3 regions of the Pseudoduganella plicata genome follow, and region 2 is predicted to be linked to each of the others. Evidence: predicted binding sites of a transcription regulator. Region 2 holds the regulator's gene; each other region holds the start of a gene.
What was found. The regulator FNR, encoded in region 2, switches genes on or off when oxygen is low (the NO sensors DNR and NnrR bind a similar motif). The targets are predictions, from matches to a motif close to TTGATNNNNATCAA.
Positions count from the first base shown of each region.

Region 1: the regulator FNR is predicted to act here: its motif matches at 1,224-1,237, upstream of E1742_RS17420 (OmpW/AlkL family protein).
Region 3: the regulator FNR is predicted to act here: its motif matches at 1,155-1,168, upstream of E1742_RS08960 (universal stress protein).

Region 1 is NZ_CP038026.1:3,978,150-3,980,413, reverse strand. It holds gene E1742_RS17430 (xanthine dehydrogenase family protein molybdopterin-binding subunit) at 1-634, opposite strand, end outside; gene E1742_RS17425 ((2Fe-2S)-binding protein) at 631-1,134, opposite strand; gene E1742_RS17420 (OmpW/AlkL family protein) at 1,306-1,917, shown strand; gene E1742_RS17415 (DUF2244 domain-containing protein) at 2,003-2,264, opposite strand, start outside.
Region 2 is NZ_CP038026.1:3,733,381-3,735,644, reverse strand. It holds gene ccoG (cytochrome c oxidase accessory protein CcoG) at 1-224, shown strand, start outside; gene E1742_RS16350 (FixH family protein) at 234-746, shown strand; gene fnr (fumarate/nitrate reduction transcriptional regulator Fnr) at 801-1,556, opposite strand; gene E1742_RS16340 (HAMP domain-containing sensor histidine kinase) at 1,778-2,264, shown strand, end outside.
Region 3 is NZ_CP038026.1:2,030,623-2,032,886, reverse strand. It holds gene E1742_RS08965 (response regulator) at 1-500, opposite strand, end outside; gene E1742_RS08960 (universal stress protein) at 589-1,053, opposite strand; gene E1742_RS08955 (protein phosphatase CheZ) at 1,432-2,264, shown strand, end outside.

The sequences.
Region 1 (2,264 bases), 240 kb from region 2:
GGTCCATGCCGTAAATCTGCTTGCCCGTGGTTTTCTCCACGGTGTCCAGCCGCGCCAGGCGCCTGCCGGCGATCTTCCAGTCCTTCGGGTCTTTCAGTACCACGTCCTGCGGCGGCGCCAGCTTGCCTGCCGCGGCAGCGACGCTGCCGTAGGTTAGAGAGCGGCCCGTCGGCACGTGCGTGATCACACTGCCGGCGGCCCGGCACTCGGTGACCGGCACGTTCCACTGGGCCGCCGCGGCCTGCACCAGCATCATGCGTGCCGCCGCGCCGCCCTTGCGCACGTAATCATGCGATTCGCGTACGCCGCGGCTGCCGCCGGTCGAGAAGCTGCCCCAGACGCGCTTGCGCGCCAGGTTCGTGCCCGGTGTCGGATATTCCGTCGTGACCTTGTTCCAGTCCGCGTCCAGTTCTTCGGCCACCAGCTGGGCGAGACCTGTCAGCGTGCCCTGCCCCATCTCGGAGCGGGCGATGCGGATGACGATGGTGTCGTCCGGCCGCACGACCACCCAGGCGTTCACTTCGGGCGCGACCGCGTCCTGCGCCGCCGCCTCGAGCGGGATGTGGAAAGCGACCACCAGGCCGGCGGCATGGCCCAGGAAGCGCCGGCGCGAGGGCGAGAGGACGGCGTTCATGCCTTGCTCCCGGCGGCGCGCGGCTCGATGGCGAGACCGGCCGTTTTCGGATCGCCGCCCCGCGCGACGACGTGGATCGCCTTGCGCACGCGGTTGTACGTTCCGCAGCGGCAGATGTTCGTCATCGCCATGTCGATATCGGCATCCGTCGGCTTCGGTTTTTCTTTTAGCAGGGCGGTGGCCGCCATGATCATGCCGGACTGGCAAAAGCCGCACTGCGGCACGTCGAGCGCGGCCCAGGCCTTCTGCACGGGGTGCGAACCGTCCGGCGACAGCCCTTCGATCGTGACGATCTTCTGCGCCGCCGTCACCGTGGAGACAGGCCGCACGCAGCTGCGCGTGGCCTCGCCGTCGATGTGCACCGTGCAGGCACCGCATTGCGCGATGCCGCAGCCGTATTTGGTGCCCGTCAGGCCCAGTTGTTCGCGCAGCACCCACAACAGCGGCGTGTCCTCCTCTGCCTCGAATTCGCGTACCTGACCGTTCACGTTGAGCTTCATGCCTGCCTCCTCAGGGGGTGGGTGGGATGGTGCTGCCGCAGCAGCCAATATTACGCCGTTTTGCTTGCCGTGTATTCGTTCGGGCAATTTTGATCTGAGTCAAAGTTTTTGCTGCGGTGCGTCACTAAACTTCTCGCCAGCAACAAACTACATCCAACAAGAGGAAGCGAAATGAAAACAGCCATCCTGGCAGTTCTGGCCGCAGCGATCTCCCTGTCATCCGTGGCAGCCTCGGCGCAAACGACCCCGTGGCAGGTGCGCGCCCGCGCGGTGCATATCGATCCGGCCGATAAATCCGAGCCGTTGGCCGGCGTCGGCACCTCGGACCGCATCGGCGTATCCGACAAGACCATTCCCGAGATCGATATCTCGTATTTCTTCACCCCGAATATCGCCGCCGAGCTGGTGCTGACGTACCCGCAGAAACATGACGTTTATCTGGACGGCAAGACCATCGGCACCTTCAAGCACCTGCCGCCGTCGCTGCTGGCGCAATACCACTTCATGCCGAACGCCACGGTGAGCCCGTACATCGGTGCCGGCGTCAACTGGACAACGTTCTCCAGCAACCACATCCTGGATGGGCAGGGCAGCCTGGAGCACGACAGCTGGGGCCTCGCGTTGCAGGCCGGCGTCAACTACAAGCTGAGCCAGAACTGGTCGCTGAACATCGACGTCAAGAAGCTGCAGCTGCGCAGCGACGTGCTGATCGGCGGCGTCAAGGCCGGCAAGGTCAAGGTCGACCCGGTGCTGTTCGGCGTCGGCGTCGGCTACCGCTTCTGATCTCAAGACAACAGACAGTCCGCTTTACCCAAGCCTTTGCCTGCCCCTGGCCTTGCCGGTGGCAGGTTTTTTTTTTTAGCGCAGCTCATCCTGAACCTCGAGCGGCCAGCGCTTCGCGCAGCTCGCGCGCCAGCAGCCGCCGCTGCGGCTCGAGCAAATAACTTCCCACTTCAACGGTGACGTCACGGGCGGCCAGCCGTACCGGGTCGCGCCGCCGCGCGGGCGGCGTTACCCGCAGCCAAAGCGCTTCCAGTTGGTATTGCTGTGCTGTTCCGCCACGCATCTTGTCGACGGTCAGGCGGCCCTCGTCCAGCACGATGCGGTCGAAGTCGGTGGCGTGGCGGCTG
Region 2 (2,264 bases):
GTCACCGTTACCGCATCGCCGCGCGGGGCCTGCCCGGCCTGGCGTTGGCGACGGCCGATGAAGTGACGCTGGAGGGTACGGAAACGCGCGCGGTGCCGATCCGCCTGCGTGCGCCGCACGGTGCCGGGCAGACCGGTTCGAACAAGATCACGGTACAACTGACCGCTCTGGACGATCCGGCGCTGACGGTCAGCGAAACGGCCGTCTTCATCGTGCCGCGCTAGGAGAACGATATGGAACACGCATTGACACTGACGAAGCCCTGGTACACGCAACGCTGGCCATGGCTGCTGATGGCCGGCCCCGCCATTGTGCTTGCCGCCTGCGGCTATACGGGCTGGATCGCCTTCTCGCAGCAGGACGCGCTGGTCGTCGGCGATTATTACAGGAAGGGCAAGGCGATCAATCAGGACCTGCGGCGCGACCGCGCGGCAGCGTTGCTGGGCGTATCCGCGACCGTGCGCTACGACGCCGCCGACGGCAAGCTGGCAGGCCGCGTCGCCGGCCGCGATGCCGGCGCCCTCAGCGGTCCCGTGCTGCTGCACCTGGCGCATGCAACGCAGCCGGACAAGGACATCCGCCTGCTGCTGCACCCCGCCGCCGATGGCACGTTCAGTATCGGCCTGCCGATGCTGGAACGCACCCGGTGGGTGGTGCTGGTAGAGGACGAGAAGAAGTCATGGCGCCTGGAAGGGCAGTGGTTGTGGCCCACCGAACCCGAGATCGTGTTGCGGGCGGCGGAGTAAAAAAAACCGGTGACAGGCTCCATTTTCCAAAAATAGGAGCCTGTCACCGGTTTTTTATGCGCAGGTTTCCGTGCCGGCCGTGATGGCCTTCAGCCGCGGCAGGTCCAGCACGCGCACTTCGCGGTTGCTGACGGCCAGCAGCCCGAGTTTTTTAAATTTGTTGAGCAGGCGGCTGATGCTTTCGATCGTCAGCCCCAGGTAATTGCCGATGTCCTCGCGCGACATGCGCAGCTGGAACGCCGTGGCCGAGTAGCCGCGCGCCTCGTAGCGCGAGGCGAGATTGACGAGAAAGGCGGCAAAGCGCTGCGAGGCCTGCATATTGCCGAGCAAAAGCATGACGCTTTGCTCGCGCGTGATTTCCTGGCTCATCATGCGGTGGAAGTGGCGCAGCAAGGTCGGCATGTCGACCAGCAGCTGTTCCAGGCTGGCAAACGGAATTTCGCACACTTCGCTGTCCTCCAGCGCCATCGCGCTGCAATAGTGCTTGTCGGTGCTGATCGCGTCCATGCCCAGCAGTTCTCCGCCCATCTGGAACCCCGTGACCTGCTCTTCGCCGCCGGTGTTGATCTGGTAGGTCTTGAAATGGCCTAGCCGGATGGCGTACAGGCTGGTGAACGGGTCGCCGATGCGGAACAGGACATTGCCCTTGGCAACCTTGCGGCGCCGGCCGATAATCTGGTCCAGCTTGTCCATATCGCCCATGTCAAGCCCCATCGGCAGGCAAAGCTGGTGCATGCTGCAGGTGGCACAGCGCGCCTTGAGCACGTCGATCGTCGTACCGGGCAGGGTGATGGCGGGAAGCTGGTGCATGCGTGGGGAGTCTTCGTTCGGATGGCCCACAGTGTACTGTAACCGGAAGGCGCTCGGCCGTTCCTTCACGGTTGCTATGGCATTCGGTATCGATTGCGCGACAGTAATATCAACCTGTCGAGAAGGCGCGGCACGATAGCGCCACGCGGGTAGCCAGCCGAACAATAGCGCGATTATGATACATGCATGGTGCTACCGCCATTCCGGCTCGACGAGGGGCAATGAAACCGCTGGGTATCAAGGCAAAAGTCGCATTGGCGACGACGCTGACGTCGATCGTCATGATCGCGCTCGTGACTGCGCTGCAGGCGCAGCGCATGCGCGACGACTTTACGCGCGTACTGTTCGCCCAGCAGGACGCGCTGGTGCGGCGCACGGCCCAGGAGCTGGACGACAAGCTGGTCATGCTGCGCGAGATCGTGGCGCAATCGGTACGCTACCAGCCGCGCGATCTGTGCACCAACCCGGCCGGCCTGCGCGGCTTCTACGAAAACCGCGCCGTCCTGACGCTGTTCGACGACGTGCTGGTCGCCAGTCCCCAAGGCATCGTCATCGCCGACATCCCCGCGCTGCCGGGGCGGCCCGGCGTCAACGTGGCCGACCGCGCCTATTTCCAGCGCGTGCTGGCCGATCGGATGCCGCTGATCGCCGAGCCGGTCATCGGCCGCGCCGGCAAGCGCCCCGTCGTGCAGATGGTCGCACCCGTGC
Region 3 (2,264 bases), 1.7 Mb from region 2:
GTAATCGACTTGCCGGAAACAAGCAGCGAGAAAACCTCGAACTCGCGGTCCGACAGCTGTTTGTGCAACAGGCTTTCATTGGGCATCATGATATTCAATGCCAGTTGTTCCGCCACTTCGGTGCTGATATACGGGCGGCCCGAGGCGACCTTGCGGATGGCGCCGACCAGCTGCGTGCCGGCGCTTTCCTTGGTCAGGTAGCCCTGCGCGCCGGCGCGGATGGCGCGTACGGCGTATTGTTCTTCCTCGTGCATCGTCAGGATCAGGATGGCCAGCTTGGGCGATTCGCTGCGGATCTGGCGGATCAGGTCGACACCGCTGCGGCCGGGCATCGACAGGTCCAGCAGCAGCAGGTCGAAGCCGCCCTGGCGCACGTGGCGCAACACCTCGAAGCCGTCGACCGCCTCGCCCGTGATGTCGATGTCGGGGGCACCGTCGAGAATACGCTTGAGTCCTTCGCGCATGATGGTGTGGTCGTCGGCGATGACAATTCTGATCATAGAGTCGGGAAGTCGGTTTGCTCGTGTGGCTACTGTTGCTGGCATATAAGGTGTCGTATTGGGCTAGCCCGTCGGCAATCGCTGCCGGTCAGTCGGCGGGTTCCTTCAGCAGGCGGTGGACCAGCACCGGAATTCTGGAGTGCGACAGCACCTTGTTCGTCACACTACCCAGCAGCAGTTGACCCCAGCCGCTGCGGCCGTGCGATCCCATGAAGATCAGGTCGCAATGGGTCTGCTGCGCCACCTCCACGATCTTCAGTGCGGCGCTTTCCGAGAAAGCTGTCATGCTGACGCAGTGGACGTTCTTGCGGGCGCAGGCGTCGACGATCGATTGCGTGTGCTCGCGCCCCGCACGCACCAATGCCGCCCGGTACTCTTCTTCGCTGGGATAACTGGGCGGAATGATCTCCACGTATATGGGATACTGGTACTCCGGCGCCACAAACAGGGCCAGCACCTCGGCACCCATCTGCTGGGCGAACGAAACGCCGGCGCAGGCTGTCATGCGGGAAACCGCCGATCCGTCGGTGGTGATCAGAATTTTCCGGTACATCCCGGCCTCCGGTTGTCGAGATAGCTACTGACTGTACGTCCTTCAGGGTGCCCACACTGTAATTGTAGTCCGGTTTGTCATCCTTGTCTGGATGCAAAGATTTGATCTTGCTCAAGAGTGCAGTAAGTCTTGCGCAAAATTGCTTCAAAAATCAGTTTTGTATTAGTTCTAACGCCTCCAGCAGCCCAAATACAACACAAAGTAGCGCTTTTGCTGCTGCCGCACATTTTTGCGCCGCCTTTGTCGCTGCGGTGATTGAATAAGCGGGGGGCGCCCTGCTACACTCGCGGAAGTGCGTTAATATTGCCGAGCGTCAATCATGACAGGTCTCTGGCATCTATGACGGCAGTAAATTTTTGATTATGGAGAAGCAGGGATATGACCGACGCCGCTGATGATTTCGACGCATTATTCGAGGAAGTGTCTGCGCAGCGCGCCAGCGCTCCGACACCAGCCCCGGCACCCGCGCCGGCCGCTGCTGCAGAAGACGACCTGGAAAGCCTGTTCGACGAGATCGCCTCGAAGGGACCCGCGGAAGCCGCACCTGTGGCCGCAGCGGTGACCCCGGCGGCGCCAGCGGCCGCTGCCGCGCCGGCCGGCATCCCCGCCGAAGGCGATGGCACGATGTTCGAACGCCTGGGTGGCATTGTCCGCCTGCTGCACGACTCGCTGCGCGAGCTGGGTTATGACAAGGCGCTGACGGAAGCGTCGAGCCAGATTTCGGACGCCCAGGACCGACTGGAATACGTGGCCACCTTGACCGAGCAGGCCGCCAACAAGGTGCTGAACACGCTCGACGATGGCATGCCGGCACAGGACGTGCTGTCGAAGAAGTCGAAGGAAATGGAAGACCGCTGGGCCGCGCTGTTCGATGGCAAACTCAGCATTGACGAATTCAAGACCCTGGCCGGCGACTCGCGCGCCTTCGCCCAGGCTGTCTCCGAAGCGACCGAGGCCGAAAAGGCCCGTCTGCTGGAAATCATGATGGCCCAGGACTTCCAGGACATCACCGGCCAGCTGATCAAGAAGGTCGTGAAGATCACGCAGACAGTGGAAGCCGAGCTGGCCCAGCTGCTGAAAGACAACGCACCGCCCGACAAGCGCGAGAAGATTGCGCAGAAAGAAGTGGAGAAAGTGGAGTTGATGAGCGGCCCGTCGGCGCCTGCCGTGGCGCTGAGCCAGGACAGTGTGGACGATCTTCTTGCGGATCT